DNA from 2 places in the Parageobacillus galactosidasius genome. Region 1 is predicted to be linked to the other one. Evidence: riboswitches for the same ligand, from Rfam matches in the RefSeq annotation. Region 1 holds a riboswitch; the other holds the start of a gene.

The links. Region 1 has a riboswitch for S-adenosylmethionine ahead of mtnK (S-methyl-5-thioribose kinase). Riboswitches for the same ligand answer to the same signal wherever they lie in the genome.
Region 2: another riboswitch for S-adenosylmethionine. It lies ahead of B9L23_RS04165 (bifunctional homocysteine S-methyltransferase/methylenetetrahydrofolate reductase); the one in region 1 lies ahead of mtnK (S-methyl-5-thioribose kinase).

The regions. Positions count from the first base shown of each region.
Region 1 covers NZ_NDYL01000001.1:927,678-935,788, forward strand. The annotation lists gene B9L23_RS04945 (methylated-DNA--[protein]-cysteine S-methyltransferase) at 1-132, shown strand, start outside; gene B9L23_RS04950 (ABC transporter permease) at 310-1,320, opposite strand; gene B9L23_RS04955 (sugar ABC transporter ATP-binding protein) at 1,265-2,812, opposite strand; gene B9L23_RS04960 (sugar ABC transporter substrate-binding protein) at 2,809-3,954, opposite strand; gene mtnA (S-methyl-5-thioribose-1-phosphate isomerase) at 3,941-5,011, opposite strand; gene mtnK (S-methyl-5-thioribose kinase) at 5,034-6,236, opposite strand; SAM riboswitch class I at 6,318-6,481, opposite strand; gene B9L23_RS04975 (carbon-nitrogen family hydrolase) at 6,576-7,391, opposite strand; gene B9L23_RS04980 (pyridoxal phosphate-dependent aminotransferase) at 7,492-8,111, shown strand, end outside.
Region 2 covers NZ_NDYL01000001.1:780,818-788,928, reverse strand. The annotation lists partial or broken gene B9L23_RS04200 (DUF1572 domain-containing protein) at 1-390, shown strand, start outside; gene B9L23_RS04195 (hypothetical protein) at 515-832, opposite strand; gene B9L23_RS04185 (ABC transporter substrate-binding protein) at 1,267-2,340, opposite strand; gene B9L23_RS04180 (ABC transporter permease) at 2,341-3,144, opposite strand; gene B9L23_RS04175 (ABC transporter permease) at 3,141-3,950, opposite strand; gene B9L23_RS04170 (ABC transporter ATP-binding protein) at 3,947-5,005, opposite strand; gene B9L23_RS20280 (hypothetical protein) at 5,066-5,218, shown strand; SAM riboswitch class I at 5,287-5,389, shown strand; gene B9L23_RS04165 (bifunctional homocysteine S-methyltransferase/methylenetetrahydrofolate reductase) at 5,466-7,316, shown strand; gene metH (methionine synthase) at 7,309-8,111, shown strand, end outside.

The DNA.
Region 1 (8,111 bases):
AATGAGCTGGCTATTTTCGTTCCGTGCCATCGAGTGGTTGGAAAAAATGGTTCGCTTACGGGATATGCTGGCAACCGGACAAATGTAAAAGAACGATTATTACAGTTGGAAAGACGGTATCGGACGATATAAAAAAACTAGAAGCAGCACTTGCTTCTAGTTTTTTTACGGCCTGCGTGATGTAACAAATTAGATGTAGTACACTTTGTTTTTTGCAATTGGGCCGGCTTTTAATCATTGCCATCTTTTTTTCGCTCGTCAACTGTCGGCAATGATAGCTTTGTTTATGATTAAGAAGGGGAAACGCTCCTATTTTTTTTGCATGTGCGATAACGCAAGCGCCCCGACTAAAATAGCCCCTTTAATGATATCCTGAGCGTAATACGGAACGTTCATCATCGTTAGTCCATTGAGCAGAACCCCCATTAAAATCGAGCCAAACAGCGTGCCGATGACGTTCGGTTTTCCCGCGCCAAACACGGAAAAGCCGATATAAGCGGCAGCTACTCCATCCATTAAAAAGGAGGCTCCTGCTGATACTTGTCCTGTTCCGATGCGGGAAGCGAGAACAATCCCGCCGAGCGCGGCAAAAAATCCGCTGATCACGTAAGCGTAAGTGCGGTAGCGATTGACAGGGATTCCCGAAAGCCGTGCTGCTTCCCGATTTTCTCCCGTCATATAAAACAATCTTCCTGGTTTGGTATATGTTAAAAATAGATGAGCAGCAATGACGACCACTAGCATTAATAAAACAGAAAACGGAATGCCGAATACTTCCCCTTGACCGATAAATAAAAAGGAAGGAATGAATTTGCCCGGCGCCGTTCCTCCGTCTGGAAGCGGCATGTCGTTGTAAATGGAAAATCCTTTCGTGTACGTCAGCTGCACGCCGTTAATCGCATACATCGTCGCCAATGTAGCCAGTAAATCCGGCAATTTTAATTTCACAATTAATAACGAGTTTAATAAGCCGACGGCGACTCCCAGTAAAAGCGGAACAAGCAACGTCACTAGAATTTCCTGGCGGTATAATACGAGTGCCGCGGCGCTTGCGATCGTTGCTAGGCTGACGGTCGAACCAACAGATAAATCAAATCCATCCACAATTAGAGAAAAGGTGATGCCAATAGCGACGAGTGTGACGATGGAAATAGATCGTAAAATATCGCTGAAATTTTCATACGTAAAAAACCGATCAAGAGTAATGCCAAAATAAGCAATGACGACGAGAATGGCAAGCAGTGTGCCATGCTTATATAAAAATTCAAGAAGAGATGGCGCTTGCTTTTTCTTGGCGATCGAAACGGCTGGCTGTGCCATCCAAATCACCTCCGCTGCAGTAATAAATCAATTGTTCATAGGTGGTATCACGCGCGGAAACACGTTTAACAAGCTGTCCGCCTACCATGATATAAATCGTATCAGCGATATCGAGCAGTTCTTGAAATTCACTCGTTAAATATAAAATCGCTTTTCCTTCATCGGCGAGGGAGCGGATGATCGAAAATACCTCTTGTTTCGCGTTGACATCAATACCTTTTGTCGGTTCATCAAAAATGAATACATCAGCGTTTGTCTTTAACCATTTGCCAATGACGACTTTTTGTTGATTGCCGCCGCTTAGCTGTTTGACAACCGCTTGCGGAAAAGGCGGATGAATTCGTAATACATCCACTAAATGTTGAGCAACTTGTGTTTCTTTCTTTTGCAACACCCATTGCCACTTTGTTAATGATGATAATAGCCGAACCGTAAGATTCGTACGGACTGTTTCATTTAAGAAAAGCCCTTGTTTTCTCCGCTCTTCCGGAATAAGGCAGATTCCAGCCGCAATCGCTTCTTTTGGCGAGGAGAACGTATAACGCTTTCCATCGATCCACCATTCTCCCGTCGCTTTTGTATGGGCGATTAGACTTTCGGCGAGTTCGGTTTTCCCGGCTCCAGCAAGTCCGGCAATGCCGACGATTTCCCCTTTATGAATTTCCAAATCGACGGTTGTGCCTGTTTTCGCGATGCGCAGCTGTTCCACTTTGAAAAGAATGTCATCACTGTATGTGCGTGCTTCTTTTTGCACGGTTGTATAAGCGCGTCCAACCATATGTTGAATCATTTCTTCTAGTGAAAGGGTGGAAACATCGCCATGGTGGACGACGTTTCCGTCACGCAAGATGGTGACGCGGTCGCAAATCTCTTTTACCTCTTTCAATTTGTGAGAAATATAAATGAATGAAACTCCCTGTGCTTTTAAATCGTTGATAATTGTAAACAGCCGCTTCGTCTCTGTTTCACTGAGCGCGGCGGTCGGCTCATCTAAAATAATGTATCGGGCCGATGAGGAGAGCACTTTTGCTAAAACGATGAGCTGTTTTTCATGCAAGGTGCATTCGCGAATAAGCTTGTTCGGCGAAATCGACAGACCAACTTGGCGCAAAAGCTTTGCGGCCCGATGTTTTTGCTGTTTCCATGAAAGAAGAGGCTTTTGTTTTGTATCAACGATGTCGCTAGCAGCAATATTTTCATAGACGGTCAGCGATGGAAACAGGGCGGTATCGACCTCTTGAACAACTAATCCAATGCCTGCTTTTTTCGCATCAGCAGGAGAAGAAAATCGGCGCTCTTCTCCATCTATTGTTATCGTGCCTTTGTCTGGAAAAAGGGCGCCGGCGAGAATTTTCATCAATGTGCTTTTCCCAGCTCCATTCATCCCTAAAAGGGCGTGAACTTCTCCTTTTTGTACATGGAGATTCACGCCGTTTAATACGTTTACCGTGCCAAACGATTTATAAATATTGTTCATATAAAGACCGTTCATTTGTTTTTCACCTGTGCTTCCAATGTTTTCATCCAAGGGGAAATGGCAACATTTGATTGCCCCCAGCCGGAAATGTATTCATGAAGCTCATTCATCGAAACTTGTTGGTTAGGCAAATCGGATCGTTTGACTAAATGCGGTTCTAGTGAATAAATGTTTGGCGTTTTCTCGCCAGCAATTTTTTGATACGCAAAGCGAACTTGAACGCGACCGACTTCGGCTGGATCCGTTGCTGTTGTAGCGACCCAAGGGCTGTTTGGCTTTTGCATCATTTGCAAATCTTCATCGCTTAAATCGATGCCATATACTTTAATTTCATTGCGTCCTGCTTGCTCGATCGCACGCGTTGCGCCTTTGGCAAATTCATCCCAAGTCGCAAACACTGCGTCAATATCGCCTTTATTCGGATATTTTTTCAAAATCGCTTCCATTTGCGTTTGTGTGTCTAAAGCGGTATTGGCGCTGGCCGTACCAAATTTCGCCACTTCTTTGATGTTCGGATAGCGTTTTTTAAACGCATCGTAAATCACATGACGACGTTCCATCGGTGTAAATCCGCCAACCCAAATGGTGACGATGTTTCCTTCGCCGTTTAAGTCTTCGGCCAATGTTTTTAACGTTTTCCATGCAAGGCTGTAGTCATCTTGGTCAATCACTGTTACGCCTGGGATGTTTAAATCGTTATCGAATGCGACAACAGGAATGCCTTTTTCGACTGCTTTTTTCACCGGACCTTCCAACGCATCAGCGCGTCCGTGATCTAATAGAATCGCATCGACGTTTTGCGTAATGGCTGTTTCGACATAGGAAGCCATTTTCGTTAAGTCGTTATCCGCATTGTAAATTTGCACTTCGCCGCCAAATTTTTGCACTTGTTCTTTTACGCCAGCGATATACTGAGAAGAAAACGTGCCGATCGACATTTGCATAATGGCGGCAATTTTTATTGGTTTTTTTAATTCTTCAGGGATATCTGCTTGTTCGGTTGTTGCTGCTGTTGTTTCGCTTGCTTCTTCGGCCGTGCTGTTTTCTTGTTTGGCCGGTTTCGAACTGACGGCGTCTTGTTCATTCATGCAGCCGCTAAGGATGACGATAATGGAAAAAAGAAATGCGACTAAATAGTTAAGTCTAAATTGCTTCATGGCGAGCCTCCTTTGCAAACAGTGCTGGCAGTTCAGTTTCATAATTGCCGCGGACGATCCCTTTTTCGGTAATAATGGCCGTGATAAGGTCGTGCGGTGTTACATCGAACGCTGGATTATAAACGTTTACTCCTTCTGGAGCGATTCGCGTTCCGGCGATATGCGTCACTTCCTCTGGATTGCGTTCTTCAATCGGAATTTCTTCCCCTGTTTTGGTTGCTAAATCAATGGTCGATAATGGCGCGGCGACATAAAATGGAATGCCAAACGCTTTAGCGAGCAGCGCCAGTCCAAAGGTGCCGATTTTGTTGGCAGTGTCACCGTTGGCGGCAATTCGGTCGGCGCCGACAATGACAGCGGTAATGTTTTTCGCCTTGATCGTCTGCGCCGCCATATTGTCGGTAATAAGAGTGACGTCTACCCCCGCTTGCATCAATTCCCACGTCGTCAATCTTGCTCCTTGCAGGACCGGACGAGTTTCCGACGCGTAAACATGAAGATTCATCCCTTTTTCTTTCGCTAAATAAAACGGAGCAAGCGCCGTGCCATAGCGGGCGGTTGCGATCGAACCAGCATTGCAAATGGTTAAAACGCGGTCGCCGTTTTGAAATAAGGAAAGTGCATGCTCTCCGATGCGGCGGCATACATCTTCATCTTCAATTTGAATGCGAATCGCTTCATGGATGAGCGTCGTTTTTGCTTCGTTAACAGAGGAAACGTGGGCGATGCTGGAAACAAGCCGGTCTAATGCCCAAAACAAGTTCACTGCGGTTGGACGAGAGCTTGCTAAGTAGTCGCGGTCCTTTCGCACGTGCTCTTTAAATTTTTCCAGTGATTCTGTTTCATATTGCTGTGCAGAAAGAGCGAGGCCGTAAGCAGCCGTAATGCCGATCGCCGGTGCGCCGCGTACTTTTAACGTGGCGATTGCGTCCCGTACATCTTCAATATCTTTTAATTCCAAATATTCCGTCACTAATGGTAGCTTTTGTTGATTTAAAATTGTAATATGAGTGTCGTTCCATTCCACAGAGCGCGGGATTGCGAATGGTTCTGCCATTATGGTTCTTCCTTTCATTGTGTTAATTCGTTGCTGCAAGCACTGTTTGTGCGAAAAGGGAACGGATTTCTTTAGTGCTAGATAATGTTTCACGTTGCAAAATGAGGCTTCTGCCAAGACGAAGGGCATAACGTTTTGCTTGTAAGCGTTCCTCTTTATCCTCAATGCCATCAAGGTCAGCGACATGTGCTAATCCAATCGTGCGGCGGATGACTTCACATCCGGCAAAGCCGATCGCGTCAATAAACGTGTGATGCAGCACGTCTTCTAACAATCCTTCTGTTTTTGCATATGGTTCTACATTGTGAGTGCGCCAAAGATCAGAAAAGATTGTCGCAAATACATCCCAAGTTTTGTCGATATGAGCAAATAACGGTTCTTGTTGTTGTTCTGGGCGGGACAACGCATTTAACAGCAAGTTTGCGAAAAATTGGCCGATGTCAAAACCGAACGGGCCATAAAACGCAAACTCTGGATCAATGATTTTCGTTTCTTCATCGCTGGCAAAAATGCTTCCAGTATGCAAATCACCGTGGATGAGCGCATCTCCTTCGGTTAAAAACTTGCGCTTTAATTTGGCGACTTCTAAGCGGAGCTTGTCATCGTTCCAAAGCGCTTCTACATCATCGCGAAGCTCGTCTTCAAAGTTGTTCGTTTCATGATTAAAGAACGGATCGGTAAATACAAGGTCTTCGGTGATTTTGCATAATTCCGGATTAACAAAACTTTGCGCCAATTGTTTTTTTTCTTGTTGATTCATGCCAAAGTCGGAAGTGTAAAACGATGTCTTTGCGATAAATTCGCCAATATGCTGCGATAAAAGCGGATACGTTTTTCCTTCAATCAACCCTTTGCGGGCGATTTGCAAGTGAGATAAATCTTCCATAACGGTAATTGCCAAAGATTCATCGGAATAGTATACTTTTGGCACGTATTGCGGAACATAGCTTGCGAATGTGCGCAGCGCATTGCTTTCAATAACAGCGCGTTTTAATGTGAGCGGCCAGCTTTCACCGACTACTTTTGCGTACGGGAGCGCTTGTTTTACGATAATTCCTTTCTTTGTTTGCTGATCGACAACGCGGAAAACAAGATTTAAGTTGCCATCGCCAATTTCGCGGCAGGCAAGCGGTGTTCCTTCCGGAAAAAGACCGAGACGGACCGCCAAAGAGATTGCGCCTTGTTCCGTTAATGGTTCATAAACCGTTGGATGAGAAACTGGCATAATGTAAAACTCCCTCCTTCATGTAAATTAAAAAGCCTCTTTCTGCATAGAAAGAGGCTTGAAGATTCCATATCTTCGCACCTCTTATCTTTCAGAAAGAACGAGTCTTTCTGTTGGACTTAGCACCGTGCCCTGCGGAAGTAGCGAACTTCCGGCGCCAAAAAGTGCGCCCTATCTCACGATAGTATTACGGTCGGTTGCTGGGCTTCATTGGGCCAATTCCCTCAGCCAACTCTTGATAAGAGTGTGTCAGCATATTCAATTTTTTAATTTTCGCTATGTTGGCAATTTTGAAGTTTTATGCTTGATACGAATCATACATGGTCACGAAATGATTTGTCAACTCTTTTTTAAAAAATTTTTTTCTGCAGCGATGTAGTCGTTAGCTCTGCGGTCCGCAAAAATCGGGATTTGTTTTCGCACTTCTCTTACTTTTTGAAGATCGATTTGTGCCATTAACGTACAAGGTTCTTCATTTGCTTCTGCAATGATTTCTCCCCATGGGTCAACCACCAGCGAATGACCGGCAAAGACATTGTTTGGATCGCTTCCAGCGCGATTGCACGCGATGACGTAGCATTGATTTTCAATCGCGCGCGCTGCAAGCAGTGTACGCCAATGCGAAAGGCGAGGAAGCGGCCACTCGGCGACGACAAATAACACTTCCGCCCCTTGGACCATATGGACGCGAATCCATTCTGGGAAGCGGATGTCATAACAAATGACGCCTGCACATTGAGTGTTTTCTAATGTGAACAATCCCATTTCTTCCCCTGGCTGTAAGTAAAGATGTTCATCCATCAGCTGGAACAAATGGAGTTTGCTATATTCGCCAACGATGATACCGTTTCGGTCGGCGATGTACATTGTATTGGTGACGCCGCGATCTGTTTTTCTGGCAATTGATCCAGCGACAATATTGACATGATGCGACTTGGCAAGTTTTTGAATGAACGCTTTTGTACGCATACCGCCCTCATCGGCAATCTCATCGAGTCTGGTTAAGTCATAGCCAGTCGTCCATAGTTCAGGAAGGACGATAATATCTGGGTGATTTTTTGAAATTTTTTCTATTTCTCTTTCAACGCGCCGTTCGTTTTCATTAGGATTGCCAAAAGCGATATCTAGCTGAAGACATGCGATTTTTATCGTCATGAACATTCACCTCGAAAAAATTTTACTTTACATTTTGATTTTTACGATATATGATTTTTCACTAGAATTTCAAGAAAATTTTTGAGAAGGTGTTAACGCGATGAAACAATTTCCACTATCTGAGTTATTGCAGAGCCTTCCAAAACAGTTTTTTGCTTCGCTTGTCGATAAAGTCGCAAAAAAAATGGCGGAGGGGCATGACATCATCAATTTAGGGCAAGGAAATCCCGACCAGCCGACTCCACCGCATATCGTGGAGGCGATGCAAAAAGCGGTGGCGAACCCAAAATATCACAAATACTCGCCATTTCAAGGGTATTCCTTTTTGAAACGCGCCGTTGCTAAGTTTTATGAGCGCGAATACGGCGTTGCCATTGATCCGGAAAAAGAAGTGGCGGTTTTGTTTGGCGGGAAAGCGGGTCTTGTGGAGATCCCGCAATGTTTAGCCAATCCAGGCGATATTGTGCTCGTGCCTGACCCGGGATATCCGGATTATTGGTCGGGGATTGCGCTGGCGCGCGCGGAAATGGTGATGATGCCATTGCGTGCGGAAAATCAGTTTTTGCCTGATTATGATGAAATTCCTGCGAGTATTGCGGAAAAAGCAAAAATCATGTTTTTAAACTATCCAAATAATCCAACCGGGGCGATCGCTTCTAAGGAGTTTTTTGAAGAAACGGTGTCGTTTGCCGCAAAACACGGAATTTGTGTCGTTCATGA
Region 2 (8,111 bases), 150 kb from region 1:
TCATGAGGAGGCAAACAGCATCGCCATCATTGTCAAACATATGAGCGGAAATATGGTGTCGCGCTGGACAGACTTTTTGTCGTCGGATGGGGAAAAACCGAACCGAAACCGCGATGATGAGTTTATCAACGACTTCCATACGCGCAAAGAAGTCATGGCTTGCTGGGAAAAGGGGTGGTCTGCTTTCTTTCAGACGCTGAACGAACTGCAAGAAACGGATTTGTTGCGGACGTCACGATCCGCGGCGAACCCCATTCCGTCATCGAAGCCATTGAGCGGCAAATGTACCATTATTCGTATCATATCGGGCAAATCGTCTATATCGCGAAACAGCTGAACGCAAACAACTGGAAAACACTGACCATACCAAGAAATCGAAAAACAACATAGGCAACTCCTTATTCGAATCATCTTGCAAACGCCATCCGCCCCTCGGAACCGTCAGCCGATAAAGGCGGATGGCTTCTTTTTGTTGTTTGTTGTTCCTTCCCAATCATACCTATCGGGATCGCAGTCATCGTCTGGAAAGTTTCACAATGCCGACCAACAAACAAACCATCCCCACTCCCCACGCCAGCCCCACCTTGCCAAGAAGGAGGGAGATTTCTTCAGATGCCTGCACATGGGTAAGATCAAAGGAAATCGCCTTCAGCGCAAATGAAACAGCCAGAGACAGCAACAAGAAATGGGCCAATATCCACAGAAACGCCCGCCCCTCTCGATTCCTTCGCCAAAGAAAAACGATTGTCGCAACCGCGATCAACATCACAACCGAAAAGCCGCCGATGAGCATATCCATCACATTTTCTTCCATAGGCAAATGATTGGGCAACGTTCCCACCTCCTCTTTTTCATCATATCATGTCTTTCTATTCTTCTTCCCTGCGTCCGATCCCTTCTTGTATGTGAAGCCGCCCATGGGCTTCTTCGTTCCCGCGCGCTAGGGAAGCGGCGCAACCCTTTACGCAAACGCCAAGCAGGCGCCCATCTCCCTATTGCAGAGGGCGGCGCCTGCTCTGATTGTATAGATGCAATGTAAAGCTTTAACACTTTTCGTTTTTACCGGTCATTGCATCCGACTGTCGAGTGACCGAACAACGCCGCTTCCAGACCCATGAATGGGTCTGTGAAGCGAGTCGTTGTTCGGTCTTCCGTCACGCTAAAGCGTGACGGAGGCAAGCCTGTGGCTTGCCTTCGACAGTCAAAAATGGATAAGCCACTTTTTCCGTCAAGGATATGTGAAACGATTTCGTTGCATCTATATGGTTACTTTTGCTGCATCTTAAACTGCAAAAACAGTTCGTTGTAGTAGGCGAGCATGTGTTTCCCTAAGTTTTCGTACACTTCGAGATGCCCAGCTGAATCCAAATCGGGGTAAAAGCGCCGATCGCCCGCGATGTCTTTTGGCAAATAGGCAAGCGCCTTTTTATTCGGCGTCGAATAGCCGACATACTCGGCGTTTTGCGCCGCGTGTTTCGGGTCGAGCATAAAATTGATAAACGCGTGCGCTCCTTCGATGTTTTTCGCTGTTTTCGGAATGACCATGTTGTCAAACCATAAGTTGGAGCCTTCTTTCGGCACGACATAGTCGAGCTTGTCATTTTCGGCGATGATTTCCGCCGCGTCGCCCGACCAAACGACGCCAATGGCCGCCTCTTCATTAGCCAGAAGCAGCTTGATTTCATCGCCGACAATCGCCTTCACATTCGGCATGAGTCGATCGAGTTTCCGCTTTGCTTCTTGCAAGTGGGCTTTGTTCGTATCGTTAAGCGAATAGCCGAGGCTGTTTAACGCCATCCCCATCACTTCGCGCGCCCCGTCGACAAGCAAAATTTGATTGCGCAAGCTTGGCTCCCATAAGTCGTTCCAGCTTGTGATGGTCTTGCCGCCAAGCATCTCGCGGTTGTAGACGATGCCGACCGTTCCCCAAAAATACGGCACTGAATACCGGTTGTGCGGGTCAAACGGCAAGTTGAGGAACCGCGGTTCGATATATTGTAAATTCGGCAGCTTGTCGTGATCGAGCGGCAACAGCAAGTTTTCCTCGATCATTTTGCTGATGGCGTAATCGGACGGAACGGCGACATCAAACGTCGCCCCGCCTTGGGCGATTTTCGCCATCATCGCTTCGTTGGAATCGAATGTTTGGTAAATCACTTTCCACCCTGTCTCTTTTTCAAACTCCCGAATGAGCGCTGGGTCGATGTAATCGCCCCAGTTGTAAACGGTCACCGTTTTGCCTCCGCCGTACCCTTCCGCTTCGCTCAACCGGTGGGTGATGAACATGAGGACGAACGCCGCGATGAACACGGCCGCAAACCCTTGGACAAGCCGTTTCACCTACTTTCGCCCCCCTATCCCGTACATTCGGCCGCCTTTTTGGCTGAGCACGTAATAGCCGATGACAAGCAGCATCGTAAATAAAAATAGCAGCGTCGACAGCGCATTGATCGATAAGGAAATGCCCTGGCGCGCCCGCGAATAAATTTCCACCGACAGCGTCGAGAACCCATTTCCCGTGACAAAAAACGTCACGGCAAAGTCATCGAGCGAATACGTAAGCGCCATGAAAAAGCCCGCCCATATGCTCGGAGCCAAAAACGGCAGCACGACGCTTGACAGCACTTGCCAAGGCCCTGCTCCTAAATCTCTAGCCGCATCAATCAGCATCGGGCTCATTTCCTCGAGTTTCGGCAGCACCATTAACACGACAATCGGCACGCTAAAAGCAATGTGAGACAACAGCACGGACGTAAAGCCGAGCTTGATGCCGGCCACCGTAAACAGCAACAAAAACGAAGCGCCGATGATGACATCCGGACTGACGATCAACACGTTGTTGAGAGCAAGAAGGGCGTTTTTCGTCCGCTGCCGCTTGACATAGTAAATGGCGAGCGCTCCGATGACCCCGAGTATGGTCGCGACCGCCGCCGACAGCAGCGCAATGACGATTGTATTCAAAACGATGATGAGCAAGCGGTCGTCGGACAGCACGTCGCGGTACCATTTAAACGTGAACGATTGAAAATCGTGCATCGTCCCGCCGCTGTTGAACGAATAATACATCAAATATACAATCGGCGTATACATCACGGCAAACACGGCTAACAGGTACACACGTCCCCACCAATGCGTCCGTTTCATCGGCTTCCCTCTTTCCTTCCGGTTCCTGTCAGGACGACGATGACCGCCATCGCGATCATTAACACAACAGCGATCGTCGCCCCCATTCCCCAGTTTTGGGTGACAAGAAAATGCTGCTCAATGGCCGTGCCGAGCGTAATGACGCGGTTGCCCGCAATGAGGCGCGTAATCATAAACAGCGACAACGCCGGGATGAATACCGCCTGGCAGCCGGCCTTCACCCCGCCAAGCGTGAGCGGGAAGACGACGCGGCGGAACGTCGTCCAAGCCGAAGCGCCCAAATCGCGGGCGGCATCGACCAGCGATGGCGGCAGCTCCTCCAGCGCGTTGAAAATCGGCAGCACCATAAACGGAATAAAAATGTACACCGACACAAAGACAAAACTGAAATCGGTGAACAACAGCTGCCGCGGCCCGACGCCCAGCGCTTTCAACAAAGCGTTGGCCAGCCCGTACGTGCCGAACAGCCCTAAAAACGCATACACCTTCAGCAGCAAATTCACCCACATCGGCAAAATAAGCAACAACAGCCATAGCTGCTTGTGCCGCGTCTTCGTCAGCCAATAGGCGGTCGGATAGCCGATGAGCAGCGACACAAGCGTGATTAAAAACGCATACCAAAACGAATACGCCATCATTTTCAAATAAATGGGCGTCCACACGGATTTGTAGTTGGACAACGTCCAATGGCCGTCAAGATCCAAAAACGATTCATACACCAAAAAGACAATCGGGGCCACGACAAACAGCACAAGCCAAATGCCATAAGGGATTAAATACCAGTTCCGCCACGCCCGTTCCGTCATGCGTCCTCATCCTCCTTTTCGAGTCGCATGACGTGAATCGCTTCCGGTTCAAAACGAAGGCCGACCGTTTCCCCGACTTCGGCCTTTTTCGTCGAATGGACAAGCCATTCGTTGCCGTTTTCGTCATAGCCGCAAATTTCATAATGGACACCGCGGAATAAGAGCGAATCGACGCGGATGACGATCTGCCCGTCTTCCGGCGCCGCGAGCTCCAAATCTTCCGGGCGGATGACGACATCGACCGGTTCGTTTGGCGCGAAGCCGCGGTCAACACACGCAAACTGTTTGCCGGCAAATTCGACGAGGAAATCGTCGATCATGCGCCCTGACAAAATGTTCGATTCGCCAATGAAATCGGCGACGAATCGATTGACAGGCTCGTCGTAAATGTCTTTCGGCGTCCCAAACTGCTGAATTTTTCCTTTATTCAGAACAAAAATGTAATCGGACATCGCCAATGCTTCTTCTTGATCATGCGTGACAAAAATGAACGTAATCCCTAAGCGGCGCTGCAATTCACGAAGTTCATACTGCATTTCCGTGCGCAGTTTCAAATCCAAGGCTGACAGCGGTTCATCCAAGAGCAGCACCTCAGGTTCATTGACAATCGCCCGGGCAATGGCGACGCGCTGACGCTGGCCGCCGGACATTTCTTGAATGCGGCGGCGCTTATAGCCGTCTAAGTTGACAAACCGAAGCGCTTCCCTCACTTTCTCGCGAATGTCGGTTTCTTTCATCTTTTTCACGCGCAAACCAAACGCAACGTTTTCAAACACATCGAGATGAGGGAACAATGCATAGTCTTGAAAAACAGTGTTGACTTGCCGTTTGTTCGGCGGGACGTTTTGAATCGGCTTTCCGTGGAAATAAATCGTTCCTTCCGTCGGCTCGATAAACCCGGCAATCAGCCGCAAAATCGTTGTCTTCCCACAACCCGACGGTCCAAGCAGCGTATAAAACTTCCCGCGCTCCATCGCAAAACTGACATCATCCAGTACGGCTGCGCCGTCGTATTCCTTCGTCACTCGCTCGAAGCGGATGATTTCTCCGTTCACTTTCAGCCCCCCATCTTCTTGATGTTCACTATTCCTAATTAGAACATAGGAGAGTAGAAAGTGCAACGGAAAAATATGCTTTCCGCCATGTCGGCGACTAAAAAACAAAAAGCGGCTGACTATTCCGCAGAACAGCTTCCAATTTTGCCCGCAATGCGGAAAGCCGCTGTCTCATTGATCGTTTTTTCAAATTTCCTTGCTTCACCGTATTGAATAATTTCAAAAAATACATTAAATTATATAGTAATAGTCAAGACGAAATAAACAACCGCATACGGACATTCTTATCAAGAGAGGGGGAGGGACTGGCCCGATGAACTCTCAGCAACCTGGCGGAAGTCAAGGTGCTAAATCCAGACAGGCGAAACGCCTGGAAGATAAGAAGAGACGATACATAAAAAGTCTTCTTCTTATAGAAGGCTTTTTTCTTTTACTATCTTCATAGAACGGGGGAATGATCGTGGGGCTTTTGCAAGACTTAAAAGAACGCATCCTTATCGCCGATGGAGCGATGGGAACGCTATTATACTCGCACGGCGTCGACCGATGTTTTGAAGAACTAAATTTATCAAAACCGGAAGACATCATTCACATTCATGAAGCATATATCGCCGCGGGCGCAGAAGTAATCCAAACGAATACATATGGCGCCAACTATGTCAAACTTGCCCGCTACGGATTGGAAGATGAAGTGCCATCCATTAACCGCGCGGCAGTAAGGCTCGCCAAAAAGGCGGCGGGAAATAAAGCCTATGTGCTTGGAACGATCGGCGGATTACGGAGCATCAACAAAAGCGCCGTTTCCATCGACGAAGTAAAGCGGACGTTTCGCGAGCAATTATTTGTGCTTTTAAACGAAGACGTCGATGGCTTATTGCTCGAGACATATTACGATTTGGAAGAATTGCAGACGGTGCTTGCAATCGCGCGCAAAGAAACGGATAAGCCGATTATCGCGCACGTCTCCCTCCACGAAGTTGGCGTCTTGCAAGACGGCACTCCCCTTTCTGAAGCGTTGGCGCGCTTGGAGCAGTTGGGAGCTGATGTCATCGGTCTAAATTGCCGTCTCGGTCCATATCATATGATTCGTTCGCTCGAGGAAGTGCCGCTGCCGAAAAAAGCGTTTCTTTCCGCGTATCCGAACGCAAGCTTGCCGGATTATCGCGACGGACGGCTTATCTATGAAACAAACACCGATTATTTTAAAGAAACGGCTCTTGCCTTCCGTGAACAAGGCGTGCGCCTGATTGGCGGGTGCTGCGGCACGACGCCGAAACATATCGAAGCGATAGCAAACGCCTTAACCGATCGGACACCGATTACAGAAAAAGTCGTTAAACAACGTCATGTTCCGATTTCTATCCAAACAAACGAACCAAATGCCGCCCCGCCGTTGCAGGATATCGTACGTAAGCGGCGCTCGGTGATCGTCGAGCTTGATCCGCCGAAAAAATTAGGGATCGCGAAATTTTTAGAAGGCGCCAAAGCGCTGAAAGAAGCGAACATTGATGCGTTGACATTGGCCGATAACTCGCTGGCAACTCCACGAATCAGCAACATGGCGCTCGGCTCCATCGTCAAAGAGCAGCTCGGCATCCGCCCGCTTATTCATATTACATGCCGCGACCGCAATTTAATCGGCTTGCAGTCGCACTTGATGGGCCTGCATACGCTCGGCATCACCGATGTGCTCGCCATCACCGGAGACCCATCGAAAATCGGCGATTTTCCTGGAGCGACATCCGTCTATGATTTATCGTCCTTTGATTTAATCCGGCTGATTCGCCAATTTAACGAAGGGCTTTCGTATTCCGGAAAATCGCTCGGGCAAAAAACAAACTTCTCGATTGCCGCGGCCTTTAACCCGAACGTCCGTCATTTAGATAAGGCTGTAGAGCGTCTGGAGAAAAAAATTCAATGCGGCGCCCATTATTTTATCACCCAGCCGCTTTATTCCGAGCGGCAAATCGAAGAGGTGTATGAAGCGACGAAGCATCTTGAGACGCCGATTTACATCGGCATTATGCCGCTAGTGAGCGCGCGCAACGCCGATTTCCTTCATCATGAAGTGCCGGGAATTACTCTTTCTGATGAAATCCGCTCTCGCATGGCGGCATGCGCGAATGACCCAGTGCAATCTGCGCGCGAAGGAATCGCAATTGCCAAATCGCTCATTGACGCCGCTTTTGACTTATTTAACGGCATCTACTTAATTACGCCGTTTTTGCGCTATGAAATGACCGTCGAACTCGTTCGCTACATTCATGAAAAGGAACAAGCCGCACAAGAAAGGAAGGTACTCCATGGGTAACATCACACTTGAGCAACAGCTCGAAAAAAAAATATTAATTATTGACGGCGCAATGGGAACGATGATTCAAAGCGCGAAGCTCTCAGCTGATGATTTCGGCGGAGAAGCATACGAAGGATGCAACGAATATTTGACGCTCACCGCTCCGCATGTGATCGAGCGCATTCATGAAGCATATTTGCAGGCGGGAGCGGATATTATCGAAACAAACACGTTCGGTGCGACAAACGTTGTATTAGATGAATATCATCTTGGCCATTTAGCGCTAGAGTTAAATATCGAATCCGCCAAGCTTGCGCGCAAAGCAGCCGACGCCTACTCTACTCCCGAATGGCCACGCTTTGTCGCCGGTTCAATGGGACCGACGACAAAAACGCTATCCGTTACAGGAGGCATTACGTTCGAACAATTAGTTGCTGCTTACGAAGAACAAGCGCGAGGACTATTGCTTGGCGGCGTCGACTTGCTTTTATTGGAAACATGCCAAGACACCTTAAACGTCAAAGCCGGCTTTATCGGCATTTCCAAGGCGTTTGAAGCGGTCGGAAAAAAAGTGCCGATTATGATTTCCGGAACGATTGAACCAATGGGAACAACATTAGCAGGACAAACGATTGAATCGTTTTTCATCTCCGTACAGCATATGAAGCCGTTCGCGGTCGGATTAAACTGCGCGACCGGCCCCGAGTTTATGACCGACCATTTGCGCACGCTTGCTTCCTTGGCGAACACTGCTGTAAGCTGCTATCCGAACGCCGGGCTTCCGGATGAAGAAGGCTGCTATCACGAGACACC